Regions from separate parts of the Streptomyces sp. NPDC002580 genome, predicted to be linked through region 4. Evidence: riboswitches for the same ligand, from Rfam matches in the RefSeq annotation. Region 4 holds a riboswitch; each other region holds the start of a gene.
The links. Region 4 has a riboswitch for cyclic di-AMP ahead of ACFYW7_RS17220 (transglycosylase family protein). Riboswitches for the same ligand answer to the same signal wherever they lie in the genome.

Region 1 (4,166 bases), on a different contig from region 4:
TTTCGATCACCACGAGCGCCCACCGTCCCCTGGCCGACTTCGCTCCGCCAGCAGGTATACGGGAGTACACCCGTAAGGCACACGAGATGTACCTGCCCGCCCCAACGACGAGTACCCCGACGCGCGGGCACATGCGGATCACCGGCGGTATGTTCATGATCAGTAGATTTGGACCGGTGTCCGACGCCCCACGGAGAAGTCCCCGGAAGGGCTGACCGCGTCCCGCAGCCCCGCCGGAACGAGCCAGGCCCGCCCGCGCCCCTCCTCTCCTCTCTTCCCCGGCCGCGCCACACGATGCACCCCGTCCTCCGAGGTGACGCCCATGCGTATCCGTACGTCCTTCCCCACGAGATCACTCACGAGGACGTCCTCGTCCCCCTCTCGGACGGCACCCGTCTGTACGCCAGGATCTGGCCTCCGCTGACCGAGGACCCCGTACCGGCCGGCGCTCCTGGAGTACCACCCGCATCGCCCGACCGACGGGACGGCCCCGCGCGACCGGCAGCGGCACCCCTGGTACGCCGGTCATGGTTACGCCTCCGTCCGCGTGGACACGCGCGGGTACGGCAACTCGGAGGGCGCGCCGACGGACGGGTGCTCGGAGACCGAGCCGGCCGACGGCGTGGAAGTGATCGGCTGGCCGGCCGACCGGTCCTGGTGCACCGGCAGGGTCGGCATGTTCGGGATCGCCTGGGGCGGCTGCGACTCCCTCCGCATCGCCGCTCCCGCGCCCGAGCCGCCAGGAGACGCTGCGCTGGTGGGACCACCGGCTCCGGGAAGAGGACACCGGCGCGCTCTCCGCTCCTCTCCTGCGTTCGTACGTGATGGACGCGCACCCCCCGGCGGCCGTGCACGGGGACCTTGCGGGCCGCCGGGTCGGCGGCCCGGCCTGGCCCTCGCCCTCGGTGACCCAGGTCGCGTACGCGCTCCAGGGTGCCCCGGTGCCGGTGCGGTCCCCTCAGCACACGGGGATCGACGCGGGCCGCCTCCTCCCCTCCGGCGACGACGCCGACCTGCCGCCGGACCAGCGGGAGGAGGACGCCCGGTCGGCCTGCTTCGAGTTCGCGGTGCCGGCGGAGACCTGGGTGCTGGGCCGCCCTCGGGTCTCACTGCGGCTGACGTCCGGCCCACCCGGGGGCCAGGTGATCGCCCGCCTGTGCGACGTGGCCCCGGACGGAGCGTCCACCCTCGTCACCCGCGGCGCCCTGAACCTGTCGGCCCGCCGGGACCGCGACCGGACGGTCCCCTGGAGTCCGGGCACCACGGAGAACGTGATGTTCGACCTGTCCGCCATCGGCTACGCGTTCCCGGCGGGCCACCGCATCCGGCTGAGCGTCTCCTCGGCGTACTGGCCCTGGATCTGGCCGCGGCCGGGCTCGGCGGCGGGCTTCACCCTCGAACCGATCGGCAGCACCCTCGAACTCCCCTTACGGACAAGGGCGTCGGACCCGTCCATCACGTTCGGGGAACCGGAGGAGGCGGAGCCCCTCGGCGCGACCGACTCCGAGACGCTGGACGAACCGCGCCCGCGGCGCCTGGTTTTGCGCGACGTGGCCGCGGGCACCTGGCGCCTCGAGGCGAACCCGCGCCACGGCGGCACCCGCGTGCATCCCGACGGCCTCGAACACACGGAGGACGCGCGGGAGACGTACACGATCGACGAGTCGGACCCGTCGTCCGCCCGCGCCCGCTCGACCTGGTCGATCCGGCTGCACCGCCCGGACCTGCCGTGGGACGCCCGCGTCGAGACGACCTCCGCCATCAGGTGCGACGCGCGGGACTTCGTCCTGTCCGACGAGCTCGTCCGCAAGGACGGCGACGAGGTCGTCTTCCACCGGACCCGGGAGAAGAGGACCCCGCGCACGGCCGGCTGACAGAACCGGACGAACAGGGCTTACGGGTAAGGGAGTTCCCTCTCGTCGCCCCCTCGGCGCACGACGTCACCCGCCCTGGTCCGACCCTGCCACGCGCCCCGCGGCCCGCACCCCTCCGCAAGGGGCTCGCCGGGCGCCTTGAGGCGTCCCGACACCCCACCCCCAAGGGCGCAATGCCCGACTTGCCCGGCATGCCGCGTTGATGACCCTCGACCTCGTGAGTTGAGTCACCCGCGAACCGGTCCGCCGCCTCGCACCCCTCCCCCGCCAACCCGTTCACCAAAGGCAAGTTGAGGATTCAATTCCGCCTTAATCGGACGTTTCCCCCTGGCTCTAAACAGGCGAAATAGATCTTCAAAGCCAAATCTGGCCTTGTTCCGGACATGTGCTCTCGCATACGTTTCCGTCGATCCCGGGCGGATCGCCGAATCCTGCCGCCGCCCGGAAACCCACCCACCCACGCACGGCAGGAGCGGGGGAACCACAGGTAAGCCGCCGATCCGGACACACCGGACCGGCTGGGGTGAAGCCGCGCCCGAAAACGCGGCCGGGCATCTCCCGCCCGAACCCGACAGCTCACCTCGCAGGCGTCGGAGAGGACACCAGTCATGCCCGCACGAGGCAAGCACCGCCACACGAAGTCCAACATCATCACTCGGGGCATGATCGCCGCCGGTACGGGTGGCATAGCCCTCGCCCTCCCGCTCGTGAGCGCGACCGGCGCCCACGCGGCCACCCCGGCGCAGGCCCCCCAGGTCACCAAGGCCGCGAAGACCGCGGTGGTCCCCAACGTCCAGCTCATCACCTACAAGGTGGTCGCGGGTGACACCCTCTCCAAGGTGGCGCAGAAGCACCCCGAGAGCGGCGGCTGGAAGAAGCTGTACCAGGCGAACCGCGCCGTCATCGGCGACAACCCCGCGTTGATCAGCCCGGGCCTGAAGCTGACCGTGGGCACGAAGACGCTGAAGCCGACGGCCGCGGGCACGACGGCGAAGGCCACCCCGGCAGTCGCCAAGAAGGCCGCGACGACGGCCGTCCAGGCCTCCGCCAAGACGTACACGAACGACCTCGACGGCTGGATCAAGCACTCGCTGGACATCATGGCCCAGCACGGCATCCCGGGCAGCTACGACGGCATCCACCGCAACGTGATGCGCGAGTCGTCCGGCAACCCGCTCGCCATCAACAACTGGGACTCCAACGCCGTCGCGGGCACCCCCTCCAAGGGCCTGCTCCAGGTCATCGACCCCACGTTCCGGGCCTTCCACGTCCCCGGCACGTCGATGGACCCCTACGACCCGGTCGCGAACATCACCGCGGCCTGCAACTACGCGGCCAAGACCTACGGCTCCATCGACAACGTCAACGGCGCCTACTGATCACACCGCGGCACCGATCGCACCCGCACCCGTCGGCGGCCCGTACCCGGGCCCGCCGACGGGTGCGTCGTCGTGGGCGCCGCACGCCGACTCGCCGGCGTCGGGCCCCTCGGCCGACGACCCCTAGAAGCCGAAGAGGCGCTCCAGGACGACCGCGATCCCGTCGTCCTCGTTCGACAGCGTGACCTCGTCGGCCACCGCCTTCAGTTCCGGATGGGCGTTGGCCATCGCCACGCCACGGGCGGCCCAGTCGAACATCGGGATGTCGTTGGGCATGTCTCCGAAGGCGAGCGTCGCCGAGGGGCTGAGCCCCAGATGCGCCGCCGCCAGAGCGAGGCCCGTCGCCTTGGTCACCCCGCATGGCTGGAGTTCGACGGTGCCGGGCCCGGACATCGTGACCGTCGCGAGCGAGCCGACCACTCCTCGCGCCGCCGACGCCAACTCGTCGTCGGACAACAAGGGGTGACGGAGCAGCACCTTGCTGATCGGCTCCGACCAGAGGTCGTCCCGCCGCCGCACCCGCACCGCCGGCAGGGTCGGATGCGGCATCACGTACCCCGGCTCGATGAGCGTCAGCCCGTCCACGCCGTCCTGGTCGACCGCCGCGTACAGCATCCCGACCTCCGCCTCGATCTTGCCGAGCGCCGTCTCCGCCAGTTCCCTGTCCAGGGTCACCGACCAGAGCATCCGGTCCGCCCCGGCGTCGTACAGCTGCGCCCCCTGTCCGCACACCGCCAGTCCCTCACCGCCGAGTTCGTCGAGCAGCGGTCGCACGCGCGGCGCGGGGCGGCCCGTCACCACGAGGTGCCGGGCACCCGCCTGGGCCACCTTCGCCAACGCGGCCCGCGACCGGTCGGAGAGAGTGTCGTCGCCGCGCAGCAGCGTTCCGTCCAGGTCAGTGGCGATGAGTGAA
Region 2 (4,166 bases), on a different contig from region 4:
GGCCCGCACGTGTCCGTTGTACGTGGCGATCTTGCCGCGCAGATGCTTGAGCACGGGGACGTCACGGGTGTCGAAGCCGGTGGTCACCATGACGGTGCCGACGGCGGAGGTGAGGTCGGCGACCGCGCGCTCGAAGCGCTCCGCGACCTCGTCGGGGTCGGTACCGGGCCGGATGATGTCGTTGCCGCCCGCGCAGAACGAGACCATGTCCGGGCCGAGTTCCTTGGCCCGCACGAGCTGGGTCTCGACGATCTGGTCGAGCAGTTTGCCGCGCACGGCGAGATTGGTGTAGTCGAAGTCGCCCTCGGGCCGCCGGTCCGCGAGAAGCACCGCGAAGCGGTCCGCCCAACCGACGAAGGCCCCGTCGGGGCCAGGGTCGCCGACGCCTTCGGTGAAGCTGTCCCCCACCGCCACGTACGACCCGATCACTGATCTGTTGTCACTCTTCGAATCGTCTGCCACATCGAGCCATCATTCACCTTTCGATGTGAGCTACGCGACCGTAGGGAGGGGTTGACGGGCGGTGACATAAGCCACTGACCAAGTGTTGGTCAACTCTGGAATAGGGCCCCGAGAGGGGCTGTTGAAGCAGCGATCACACTCGGGCCGGGAAATCACGCGGGGAATCCCCACGGGGGTTCGCGCGCCTTGTGCGGGAAACACCGCAGGCCGGACCCCGGGGATCGTGGGGTCCGGCCTACGGATGCGGTCCTGCCGTCAGGAGCAGGATGCGGTGGGGGTACGGGTCACGGCGTCAGCCGACGGTGACACCGTGCGAGCGCAGGTACGCGACGGGGTCGACGTCCGAGCCGTAGTCCGGCGTGGTGCGGATCTCGAAGTGCAGGTGCGGTCCGGTGACGTTGCCGGTCGCTCCGGAGAGGCCGATCTGCTGGCCCTCGGTCACGGTCTGCCCGGCCGAGACGGACAGGGACGACAGGTGCGCGTACTGGGAGTACTTGCCGTCGGCGTGCTGGATGACGACCTGGTTGCCGTAGGCGCCGCCCCAGCCCGCGGAGACGACGGTGCCCGCGGCGATCGACTTGAGGGTGGTGCCGGTGGGGACCACGAAGTCCACGCCCGTGTGGTAGCCGCTGGACCACATGCTGCCCGCGGTCTTGTAGCTGGTGCCGACGCCGGAGCCCTCGACGGGCAGGGTGTAGCCGGAACCGTTGGCGGCGGGGGCCGACTCGGTGGCCGGGGCAGCCTCCGCGGTCTTCGCGGCCTGGGTCGCCTGGGCGGGCTTCGCGGCCGGGGCCGCCGTCCGGGTGGACGCGTGGGTGGCGCCGGTGGCGGCGGCCTTCTCGCCGAGCGACAGCTTCAGGCCGGGGTGGATCAGCGACGGGTCGCCGCCGATGGCGGAGCGGTTGTCGGAGTAGATCTTCTTCCAGCCGCCGCTGACGTTCTGCTCGTCGGCGATCTTCGAGAGGTAGTCGCCGGACTTCACGGCGTACGTCTTCGTCGTGCCGGACTTCGTGCCGGCCTTCGCGGCGGCGGGAGCGGCGGCCGGGGCCTTCTCGACGTGCTGCGTGACGGCGGCCGGGGTCGCGGCGTGGGCGCCGGCGGCTCCCATCAGCGGCAGCGCGAGCGCGGCGCCACCGGTACCGGCCACGGCGATCGAGCGGCTGATTCGCAAGGACTTGGGACGGCGGTGCTTACCCTTCGCGGGCATGACGATTTCCTCTCCGGCGCCTGCGGGGTGAGCTGTCGGGTGCGGACTGGAGATGCCCGGCCGCGCTGCTGCGCGGCTGTACCCCTAGCCTGTTCCGGAGACCGGACCAGGCACGAAACCTGTGGGTCCCCCGCTCCTGCCGTGTACGGGTGAGTGTGCGGATTCCGGGCGGCGGCAGGATTGGGCGTCCGTCCGGATTGAGGCAGAACGTAAGCGAGATGCGAGCGTGTCGACAACTATGGGCGATTTCCGTGCGCTCGCCTTTCTTGATCCATGCGGTATTCGCCGTCACCCTCCGTGGAATGACGATCTTTCCGGTCCCTCAACCGGCCCGGGAATGCGGGCGGGTTGAGAAAGGACGACGGCAACGCATCGTCACGAATATGACGCTCCTCACGCGACTTGTCCCACGACACCCCATTTCAGGGACAGTTGGAATTTACCCACCAATTCAGACAGAACGGCCACATGCGACACCGGCGGATATCTTCCACATCCGACCCCTTGTGCGGCTCGCACTCGAACCATGACGCACCGGCGCGTCACTTCGGTCGATTCAGCCGATTCCATGACGTTCATACGCTTTATGCGGCAGGCTGACCGGATCCCCCGCGGAGCTCCGTACCGCCGCGGCGAGCGCGCGCCGTGCCGGGGGTTCGCTCCGCGGCCCCGTCACGGCCGCTCACCGGGGGTGGTGCGGGGTGTCATGTGACCGCCTGTGGACGACTCATTGCCCCAGGAACCCATGTCGTATCGTCGGGAGCGCGAGCCGAAGACAACTGCCGACGATCGACGCCGAGTCCAGCCCGGTGACACCGACGGCCGAAGGGGAGGAGCCCCCGTGACGCAGCAGGTCCCGTCGACCGAGCCCGAGCTCGGCGGAGTGCGCAACTTCCGCGACGTGGGCGGGCTGCCCACCGCGGACGGCCGACGAGTGCGCTACGGGCACCTGTTCCGCAGCGGCCACCTCGCGCACGCCACGGAGGAGGACGCCGCGTTCCTCATCTCCCTGGGACTCCACACGATCTTCGACTTCCGCAACGCGGCGGACCAGCGGCTGGAGGGCCCGGACGTCGAACTGCCGGGCGTCCGGAACGTGAATCTCCCGCTGAGCGACCCGGCCGACGGGAGCGAGTTCTGGAAGATGGTCCGTGACGGCGACCTCGACCAGCTGCACGCGATCCTCGGCGACGGCAAGGGCGCGAACCGCATGATCAACTCCTACCGCACGATCATCAAGGAGCGCACCGCCGAGCACTCCCAGGTGCTGCGCGCGCTGACCGAGGACAGCGTGCCCGCGCTGATGCACTGCGCCGCCGGCAAGGACCGGGCCGGTCTGTCCATCGCCGTCACCCTGCTCGCCCTCGGCGTCGAGCGCGACGCGATCGTGGCCGACTACCTGGAGTCGAACGCCACGCACCGCCGCTACAAGGTGCGCCGCAGCAACACCTCGGCCGCCGCGTACTCCCCCGAGGTCATGGAGCTGCTCAGCCCCCTCTTCGACGCGCGCGCGGAGTACCTGACGGCCGCGTTCGACACGATCGAGGAGACCTGGGGCGGCGTCGACACCTATCTGGAACAGGGTCTGGGGCTGACGCCCGAGCTGCGCGAACGCCTGCGCGAGCGACTCCTGGACTGAGCCCGGGCGGCCCGGGCCCCCGCCGATCGCGCCGGGTCCGGGCGCTACTGGTTGTGCGCGCCCAGCGTGAAGAGCAGGTAGATGAAGGCCGCGAAGACGTGGCCGACGGCGACGTAGATGATCAGCCGCACCCACAGGGCGCGCGGGAACTTCTCCTCCATGGACCGGCGGGGTTCTACGGGTTCGGTCATGACGTCTCTCCCGGGGTGAGGTGGCCGGCGGCCGGGCCGAGGCACAGCGCGGCGACGGGGCTCTGCAGCAGGGTGTGTACGAAGAGGAGCTCGGCCCCGTCGCGCTCGGCGGCGGCGATGCGGTGCGGGGTGAGCGAGTCGAAGTGGGCACTGTCCCCGGGCTCCAGGACGTGCGCGGTGTCCCCGAGGCGCAGCCTGAGCCGCCCCTGGAGGACATACAGCCACTCCTCGCCCGGATGGACCCGCACGATGTCGCCCTGCGAGCCGTACGGGACGTGCACGCGCAGCGCCTGCATGCCCCGGCCGGCCGCGCCGGCCTTCCAGTAGGTCCAGCCGCCCGCCGGGGCCGGTTCCATGTCGCCGGCCCGCACGATCGCGTCACGGTCGGCCACCGTCTCGCCGAGCAGTTCGGAAACCGTCGTACCGTAGACGCGGGCCAGCGTGAGCAGCACCGGCAGCGAGGGCTGGCGCTGCCCGGTCTCCAGCCGGGAGAGATGGGCGGGTGAGAGCCCGGCATCACGGGCCGCCGCCTCCAGGGTGAGGGAGGCGGCGCGGCGCAGTGCCCGGAGCTGGGGCGCCACGGCGCGCAGCTCGGGGGACGGCTCGTCGGCCGCCACTGGATCGGCGGGATCGGCAGGGCTCATGGGTCCATTGAGCCCGATTATTG
Region 3 (4,166 bases), on a different contig from region 4:
AGGGCACCGTGGTCACCGACACGGAGGGCGCTGGGGCCGTGCCTCGACGCGAAGAAGATCCGGGTGCCCGGCACAATGCGGGGTACACGGGCGATCACGCAGCCGACCGCACCTCACGCCCGCGGTGGCGCTCACGCAAGGAGTTCCTGTGACCACCTACGTCATCACCGTCCCCGGGACGTTCGTCCACGGCCTCCCGGACGCCTCCCGTGCCGACGTGGAGCGCAGGCTTCGCCCTCAGGACCCGCAGAACACGGATCTGGGCGAGAGCGAGGATCTGAGCCTGCTGACCGTCGGCGAGAACAACACGTTCTCCGTCCGGCTCGAGGTCGAGGCGGCGGACCGCAGGAGCGCCGAGGCGGAAGCCGTCCGGCTCGTCTCCGGCGCGCTCCGCGACAGCGGCCTGTCCGAGGACGACGCCCCGCTGGGACCGGCCGCCGTCACGGGGATCGACAGCGAGTTCTGACGGAGCGCCGCCGCGGTACGCCCGGACCGACCGGGCCGGGCGTACCGAACCGACCGGACCGGCTTTCGGGCGGGCCGGGTCTCAGGCGGGCCGGGTCTCAGGCGGGCCGTACGACGCTGTGGATCGTCCCCTGTCCGGCGTAGTGGACCGACTCCTCCGCGATCCGCGCACCGGGGCTCGGGGCGTGGACCATCACGCCGTCACCGATGTAGAGACCGACGTGGCTCACGTTGCCGTGGAAGAAGACCAGGTCCCCCGGCTGGATATCGGACAGGGCGACGGCGGGGCCGAACCGCGACTGATCCCCGGTCGCGCGGGGCAGCATCACCCCGGCACTCTTCCAGGCGGCCTGGGTGAGCCCGGACGGGTCGTACGAGCCCGGTCCCGAGGCGCCCCACACGCACGGCATGCCGATCTGGGCACGGGCGAAGGCGACCGCCTGCGCGGCCCGACTGTCGTGCGCGACGACCGGTGGCGCGGCGACAGCGGCACCACCGACGATGCCGCCACCGGTACCGGCACCCGCACGGGTGAGGCGGTCGATGTCGAACCCGGGCTCGGGGGCGGCGGGCGCGGGGGCCGCGGCCGCGGGCCACGAGCCACCGCTCCCGGCGGGCCACGACTGCCGCCACGCCTCATCGACCTGCGGCGCCTCGACCGGTGCGGGCGCGAACGACGGGAGCACGGGGGCGGGCGGGAACGCGGTCGGCAGGGGCGCCGACTCGAACGCGACGGGTGCGGCACCCGGCGCGAACGACGGGAGTGCCGGCGCCGGAGGGAACGCTGTCGGCAGCGGTGCCGACTCGAACGCCGCCGGGGCGGGCGGGAACACGGTGGGCAGCGGCGCCGACTCGAACGCCGGCGGCGGGAACGCGGTCGGCGACTGCGCCGACTCGAAGGCCGGGGGCGCGGGGGTCGGTGCGAACGACGGGAGCACGGGGGCCTGCTCGAACGGGGCGGGCGGGAACACCGTGGGCAGGGGCGCCGATTCGAACGCCGTGAGCTGCGGGCCCGGCGCGAACGGCGTGCGGGCGGGCGCGGCCCAAGGGGGCAGGGGCGCCGTCTCGAAGGAGGTGAGCCGGGGCCCCTCCGCCATCGGCTGGTACTCGATCGCCGGGGCCGGCACGGCCGGCAGGTTCTGCTGTGCCTGGTGTCTCGACATCAGTTCCTGTGCCACGGCCAGCTTGCGCCGGGCACTGTCCTTCTTGACCTTCAGCGGGGACGTCTGCGCCTCCGCGGCCGGGGCGGACGCCGCGGGCGACGCCGCGCGGACCGCTGCCTCGGGGGGTGCCGGGGCCGGGGCGCGTCCGGCCGTCATCCCGTTCGCCGAACCGGCGGTGAGTTCCAGGACGGGGCGTGCGGTCGGTTCGGGAGCCGGACCCGCGGTCAGCTCTCGCGCCGGTGCCGCGGTCAGCTCGGCCACGGGGCGGGCGGCCCGCTCCACCTGATACGTCGTCGGGCCGTCCGCCGGACGGCTCCCGCCCGCCGCCGGGCGGGCCGTGTCCCGGCCGGGGCTCGGCTGTCTGTCGGCGGGCAGCACGGCCGGCAGCGAGGGGCCTCGCCGGGTGCGCGCTCCGTCGAACCACTGCCTCATCAGGTCGGCCTGCGCGGGATCGGTGTCCCCGCGCCCCTGGCCGCCACCTCGGCGTTCGGACCTGCGGCCACTGTTCGCCAGAGCGCGGGTCCCGTTGAAGTTGCCGGTCGCGTTCTCCGCATGGTCGTAGAGCGACGAGAGCCGTCGGCGGACTTCCTCCCCGCTGGGCTCCTCGCGCCCGGCCGGCGCCTCGGCGGACATCGACTCGCGGGCCAAGGCCATCGCGGAGTCGGTGTCCCGCACGCTCGGCAGGTTGGTGCCCGGGGTGGGCGGGGTGCGTTCCGGCGCCATGGGAGAGGTACTCCTTCCGTCATCCGCCTACCGGGTTAGCTGTCGGGTTCGGGCGGACGATTCCGGAAGGTATGCCCTACGGTCCCTGCCCCGTAAGGCAGTCGGACCGATTCACCCCAAGTTCGGTGGGTCCCCGGCTCCGGCTGCCACAGGGACAGACAGGACTCGGCGGAGGCCGCGCCGCCCGGCGGGCTTCGCCGGAGGGAATCGGGCGGCCTGGTCGCCAACTTAGCCATGTTGTGCACCCTGTGTGAAGATCCACGTCCCAGATGTCCGATACATTTTCGTGACCTTCATCGCACCGTCTCATACGGCGACGGTGAGGGCACACCCCGTACGCGAAACGACGGCCGGGCAACTCCGTTGAGGGCGTTCGCGATTCCGCCCGGACCCGACACCCGCACGTCGCGCCGGTCTTCGCCGCCCGACACCGGACGGTCCACCAGGGACTCCCGCCCCGGGACCGTCGCCCCGGGCCGGCCTTCCCGGGACCGGTCGAAAGTGCATGCGGAACTGGCTTTCCCTGACATCCCGTTCGACATCGAGGGCGCCCGATGGTCACAGCGTGACCGGTTGTGGCCGAGCCGGCGGGATGACCACTGGGAACGGCTCCCGGCCCTACCTTCGAGACACGGAAGACCACGAGAGCGAGTCGAGGATCCCCACGTGCACGATGCGCCGATCTATGCCCAACTGATCTCCGAACGCGGCGACATACCGACGCTCGTCCGAAGCGAAGCCCGTCGGCTGCAACGCGACTTCGAGTGGATCCTCAGCTGGGATCCCTCGACGGGCGCACCGCTTCCCGCCTCCGCCGCACGGCTGACGGGCGGCCCTCGCCGCGGCTTCTCGGCCGGCCCGGACCCCGACGACCGGCTGGATCCGACCGCGTTCTAGAGAACGTCGGGTTCGCTTCCCGGCCCTCCGGCGGGGAGCGGTCCGAGGCCGCTGTCGAGTTGGTTCACCAGTTCGGCGACCGTCGAGGCCGTGGCCCGGTGCCAGGTGAGCGCGCGACGGAGCATGGCGTGGTCACCGCCCTCGACCCGCACGGCGCTCGCGGCGGAGCCGGCGTCCCCGGCCCTTCGGACGAGGGCGAAGGAGGCGGCGGGATCGGTGACCCGGTCCCGGTCGCCGTGCAGCACGACGACCCGCTTGTCCCGGAGGTGGGCCACCGGCTCACCTTCCGGACACCAGGGGGCCAGTGCCACCACGGCCCGGACCTGGGGAGCGGCCGCGGCGCTCAGGGCGGCGCGGCCCCCCATCGAATGACCCACCAGCACGACCGGAACCTCTCCCACCAGGTCGGCCAGTTCGCCGAGCGCCCGCCGGACATCGGTGACGGGGTCGGCGTCCGTGCCGTTCCATCCCCTGTGGCGGAAGCGCACCTGCCCGACGAACACGTCCTCGCCGGGCAGGGCCCGGGTCACCGCGCGCACGAAGGGCCGCATGCGCACGCGCGCGGCATGCCACGGACGTGACGGGTCCGCGCTGTCGGCCATGCCGCCGTGCAGGATCAGCACGGCGGCGCGCGCCGGACCCGCGCCCGGACCGCCGGCGCGACACGGCACCAGCGCCACGGGACCCCCGGTCGGTCCGGTCCGGGACACACCGGTTCGGGACACCTCAGCGGCGGACATCCGCGCGGAGCGTCGCATGGCACCTCTCCACCCTCATGGCGCGTCTGCACGCCTCGACTCGGCCGAGGTGGGATCCTCCCACAGCCCTCCGTGACCCTGGCATCACGAGCCGCCGTCCGGTGGCGGCCGGCGCGTACCGACGCAGCCGACGGGGCCCGAGCGACCGTGGCCTCATTCG
Region 4 (4,166 bases):
CGGTCTTGATCTGACCGCAGTTCACGGCGACGGCGAGGTCGGCGATGGTGACGTCCTCGGTCTCGCCGGAGCGGTGGGACATCATGCACTTGAAGCCGTTGCGCTGGGCCATCTCGACGGCGTCCAGCGTCTCGGTCAGCGAGCCGATCTGGTTCACCTTGACGAGCAGGGCGTTCGCGGAGCCCTCCTCGATGCCGCGGGCCAGACGCTCCGGGTTGGTGACGAAGAGGTCGTCGCCGACGATCTGGACCTTGTCGCCCAGCTTGTCGGTGATGACCTTCCAGCCGGCCCAGTCGTCCTCGTACAGCGGGTCCTCGATGGAGACGAGCGGGTACGCGGAGACGAGCTCCTCGTAGTACTCGGTCATCTCGGCGGCCGAGCGGGACTTGCCCTCGAACTCGTACTTGCCGTCCTTGTAGAACTCGGACGCGGCGACGTCGAGCGCGAGCGCGATCTGCTCGCCGGGGACGTAACCGGCCTGCTTGATGGCCTCGAGGATGAGGTCCAGCGCGGCGCGGTTCGACTCCAGGTTCGGGGCGAAGCCGCCCTCGTCGCCGAGGCCGGTGGACAGGCCCTTGGTCTTCAGCACCTTCTTGAGGGTGTGGTAGACCTCGGCGCCCCAGCGCAGCGCCTCGGAGAAGGACTCCGCGCCGATCGGGGCGATCATGAACTCCTGGATGTCCACGTTCGAGTCGGCGTGCGACCCGCCGTTCAGGATGTTCATCATCGGAACGGGCAGCAGGTGCGCGTTCGGGCCGCCCAGGTAGCGGAAGAGCGGGAGGTCGGACGCCTCGGAAGCGGCGTGCGCGACGGCGAGCGAGACGCCGAGGATGGCGTTGGCGCCGAGCGAGCCCTTGTTGTCGGTGGCGTCCAGGTCGAACATCGCCTGGTCGATCAGGCGCTGCTCGGTGGCGTCGTAGCCGACGAGCTCCGGGCCGATCTGCTCGATGACGGCGAGGACGGCCTTCTCGACACCCTTGCCGAGGTAGCGGTTGGGGTCACCGTCGCGGAGCTCGATGGCCTCGAAGGCGCCGGTGGAAGCGCCGGACGGAACGGCGGCACGACCCGTGCTGCCGTCGTCGAGGCCGACCTCGACCTCGACCGTGGGGTTGCCTCGGGAGTCCAGGATTTCCCGGGCTACGACGACGTCGATGGACGGCACGAGCATCTCCTTATTGGGATGTGACGCGATTACGCGGGGCTCGGCAGCCCCGCGGGATGAGCCTAACCGGCCCAGGGGGATCGGCCAGCCGATCGACCACCCCTCGGGCAGAACTGAGAGTACATATTGTTCCTGAACTAAACAAAGAAGAAATGAAAAACCCCGCTCCGGTGCGTACGGGGGAGAACGCACCGGAGCGGGGAGCCCGGGGGAACGGGGGCCCTCACCGGGCCTTTCCCAAAAAGGCCCGGCCAGGGAGGGGAGAGCTGTCGCTCGGCCCGGAGAGGGCCGAGCGCCGCCGGGGAGGTGGTCGCCGTCCGCCGAAAGCGACCGTCACCGACCGGCGCGCCGCGGCACTCAGCCGAGGTGCAGCTGCTGGCCCGGGTAGATGAAGTCGGCGTCGGCGACGATGTCCTTGTTCAGCTTGAACAGCTTCTGCCAGCCGCCCTTGACGTGCTTCTTCTCGGCGATCGAGCTGAGGGTGTCACCCTTGACGACCTTGTACTCGCCGTCACCCTTCTTGACCTTCTTGCCGGTCGGGGTGGTGACGGTCTTCTGCGCGGCCGGGCGCTCCGCGGAACGGGAGACGGGCTGCTCCGTCGTCCGGGTGGCGGTGTCCTGCGAGGCGCTCGACGAGGAGGAGCCGGAGGGGGTCGACGGGGTCGAGGTGCCACCGGTGTACGCGGCGCTCGACAGGCCGACGCCGCAGGTCGGCCAGGCGCCCTTGCCCTGCCCGGCGAGGACCTTCTCGCCGATGGTGATCTGCTGCGACTTCGAGGCCTGGTCGGCGGTGGCGGCGTAGGCGGTGCCGCCGTACGCGGCCCACGTGGAGGCCGAGAACTGCAGGCCGCCGTAGTAGCCGTTGCCGGTGTTGATCGACCAGTTGCCGCCGGCCTCGCACTGGGCGACGGCGTCCCACTCGGAGGCGGTGGCCGCGGAGGCGTTGCCGGCCGCCATCAGCGGGGCGGCGATGGCGACGCCGGTGACGCCGGCGAGCGTGGCGACGCGGGTGGCCTTGTTCGGACGGCGGTGCTTGCCCTTGCCGGAAAACAGCATGGAGTGATCCCCTCACCGACGCCTGCGAGGTGAGCTGTCGGGTTCGGGCCGGTTGAGTTGCCCGGCCGCGTCCCCTCGGTCCTGGTCTCCAGGACGTCCGGCACGCGGCTTAACCCCAAGCCGTCCCCGGGTGTCTCTCAACTCCCGGACGCGGCGCTTACCTTGGGTCCCCCGCTCCTGCCTACGGCGCTTGACGCGACGAGTGTTCCCGTACGGCCGCTGGCAGGATTCGGCGTTGCGATCGTCGGGGCCCGCTGTGGCGAGCGGTCCGACCGTAAGCAGTCGATCGGCGGAATTTCAAAGACGATCAGGGCTTCTGAGACCCATCTCTCACTTCCGCCAAACCGGACATTCCACGGCGAATCGTGACGCGAACTCCCCCTACTGCTGGAGCGTTTCGACGGTGACGGCGATGCTCCGACCAGGCACGACGAGGCCGGGACCGGCGTCCGCGGCGTCCTCGTCGGCGGTGGACAGGTTGCCCCATCCGCTGTCGAGGAGAAGGGAGTCGGAGGAACCCGAGAGGCCGTCCGTGACGTACAGGTCGTCGAGGACGTCGCGCGAGGCGTGCCGACCGACGGCGACATCGCCTCGGCTGTCGGCCGCCCGCTCGGCGGCACTGTCGCCGCGGTGCCGCCCGGCACCGGTGCTCTCGTCGTCGGAAGCCCCCGAAGAGGCGCCCTTCTTGCCCGACTTGCCCGACTTGTCACCTTCGGTGGCCGTCTTGTCGGAGCTGTCGGAGCTCTGCGAAGCACTGGGTTCCGGAGTGGCGTCCGAGGAGTCACCCGAAGCGGACGAACCATAGGAAGGGGTCGAGTCGGGCTCGGTCGACAGACCGGACGACCCGTATCCGCCCGACTCGCTCCCGGCATCGCCCTCGACACCCGTGTCGACCTGGACGTCACCCGAGCTCGTACCGAGCCCGGAGAGCGGCCCGCAGGTCGGCCAGGCCGCGAGGCCCCGGTCGTCGAGCAGTCGCTCCGCGACGGCTATCTGCTGCGAGCGGCTGGCCTGGTCGGCCTGCGGGGCGTACTCGAGGCCGCCGTGCGCCTCCCAGTCGTCCTGGGACAGCTGAAGCCCGCCGTAGTACCCGTTCTCGCTGTCGGAGCTCCACGCACCGCCGCTCTCGCACTGCGCCACCCGGTCCCAGGTGTTCCCGTCGGCCGCGCTGGCACTCGACGCCGCGAGCAGCGGAATGGCGATGGCCGATCCGGCCACCCCCGCGGCGACGATGAGAGCAGGTGCCTGACGAGGGCGACGGTGACGGCCGTTCCCGGAGAGCATCTGGAAACCTTTCGCGTGACGGCGGGTGACTACGACGACTCCCACGAAGTGCTCGGTGCGGGTGTCGCGTTGATGGGTGAACGTAGTCGCACTCGATCACTTGTCACAAGTCGATGCAGTACAGATCACGTGAAGATCACAAAATTGATGGACCATCACGTTCCGGTAGCCGCGAGGGCACCCTTTCCGGTATTCGGAAGAAATCCTTCGGCGAAGGTGTCGAAGGGTCACCGATGCGCCGTTCAGGGCCTATTTGACCGGGGTGAACTCCACCGGAAGCGTGCGCAATCCACGCATAATCAGCCCTCCGCGCCAGCGCAGATCAGCCGAATCCACCCCAAGCCGAAGGTCGGGCAGGCGGTTGAGGAGCGTACCGATGGCGGTCTGCCCCTCCAGCCGGGCGAGCGGCGCACCCAGGCAGTAGTGGATGCCGTGCCCGTAGCCCACGTGCTGATTGTCACTCCGTGCGAGATCGAGCGTGTCCGGCCGCTCGAACCGTTCGGGGTCCCGGTCCGCGGCGGCGAGAACCACGAGCACGGGATCACCGGCCGAGATGACCTGCCCGCCGATCCGCACGTCCTCCGTCGCGAACCGCCAGGTGGCCAGTTCCACGGGCCCGTCGTAGCGCAGGAGTTCCTCCACACCGGTCTCGAGCAGCCCGCTC

Region 1: linked by a shared signal. The riboswitch ahead of ACFYW7_RS30605 (transglycosylase SLT domain-containing protein) and the one ahead of ACFYW7_RS17220 (transglycosylase family protein) in region 4 are both predicted to bind cyclic di-AMP.
Region 2: linked by a shared signal. The riboswitch ahead of ACFYW7_RS10285 (peptidoglycan DD-metalloendopeptidase family protein) and the one ahead of ACFYW7_RS17220 (transglycosylase family protein) in region 4 are both predicted to bind cyclic di-AMP.
Region 3: linked by a shared signal. The riboswitch ahead of ACFYW7_RS25640 (NlpC/P60 family protein) and the one ahead of ACFYW7_RS17220 (transglycosylase family protein) in region 4 are both predicted to bind cyclic di-AMP.

What each region holds. Positions count from the first base shown of each region.
Region 1 covers NZ_JBIAQZ010000011.1:154,892-159,057, reverse strand. The annotation lists partial or broken gene ACFYW7_RS30610 (CocE/NonD family hydrolase) at 323-1,874, shown strand; cyclic di-AMP (ydaO/yuaA leader) riboswitch at 2,319-2,479, shown strand; gene ACFYW7_RS30605 (transglycosylase SLT domain-containing protein) at 2,483-3,253, shown strand; gene ACFYW7_RS30600 (HAD family hydrolase) at 3,377-4,166, opposite strand, start outside.
Region 2 covers NZ_JBIAQZ010000002.1:877,046-881,211, forward strand. The annotation lists gene ACFYW7_RS10280 (SGNH/GDSL hydrolase family protein) at 1-429, opposite strand, end outside; gene ACFYW7_RS10285 (peptidoglycan DD-metalloendopeptidase family protein) at 755-1,669, opposite strand; cyclic di-AMP (ydaO/yuaA leader) riboswitch at 1,674-1,831, opposite strand; gene ACFYW7_RS10290 (tyrosine-protein phosphatase) at 2,511-3,308, shown strand; gene ACFYW7_RS10295 (DUF6126 family protein) at 3,353-3,469, opposite strand; gene ACFYW7_RS10300 (helix-turn-helix domain-containing protein) at 3,496-4,143, opposite strand.
Region 3 covers NZ_JBIAQZ010000008.1:406,505-410,670, forward strand. The annotation lists gene ACFYW7_RS25635 (hypothetical protein) at 149-466, shown strand; gene ACFYW7_RS25640 (NlpC/P60 family protein) at 564-2,351, opposite strand; cyclic di-AMP (ydaO/yuaA leader) riboswitch at 2,360-2,532, opposite strand; gene ACFYW7_RS25645 (hypothetical protein) at 3,018-3,248, shown strand; gene ACFYW7_RS25650 (alpha/beta hydrolase) at 3,245-3,919, opposite strand; gene ACFYW7_RS25655 (hypothetical protein) at 4,160-4,166, opposite strand, start outside.
Region 4 covers NZ_JBIAQZ010000005.1:98,982-103,147, forward strand. The annotation lists gene eno (phosphopyruvate hydratase) at 1-1,168, opposite strand, end outside; gene ACFYW7_RS17220 (transglycosylase family protein) at 1,520-2,218, opposite strand; cyclic di-AMP (ydaO/yuaA leader) riboswitch at 2,223-2,417, opposite strand; gene ACFYW7_RS17225 (transglycosylase family protein) at 2,600-3,502, opposite strand; gene ACFYW7_RS17230 (cytochrome P450) at 3,752-4,166, opposite strand, start outside.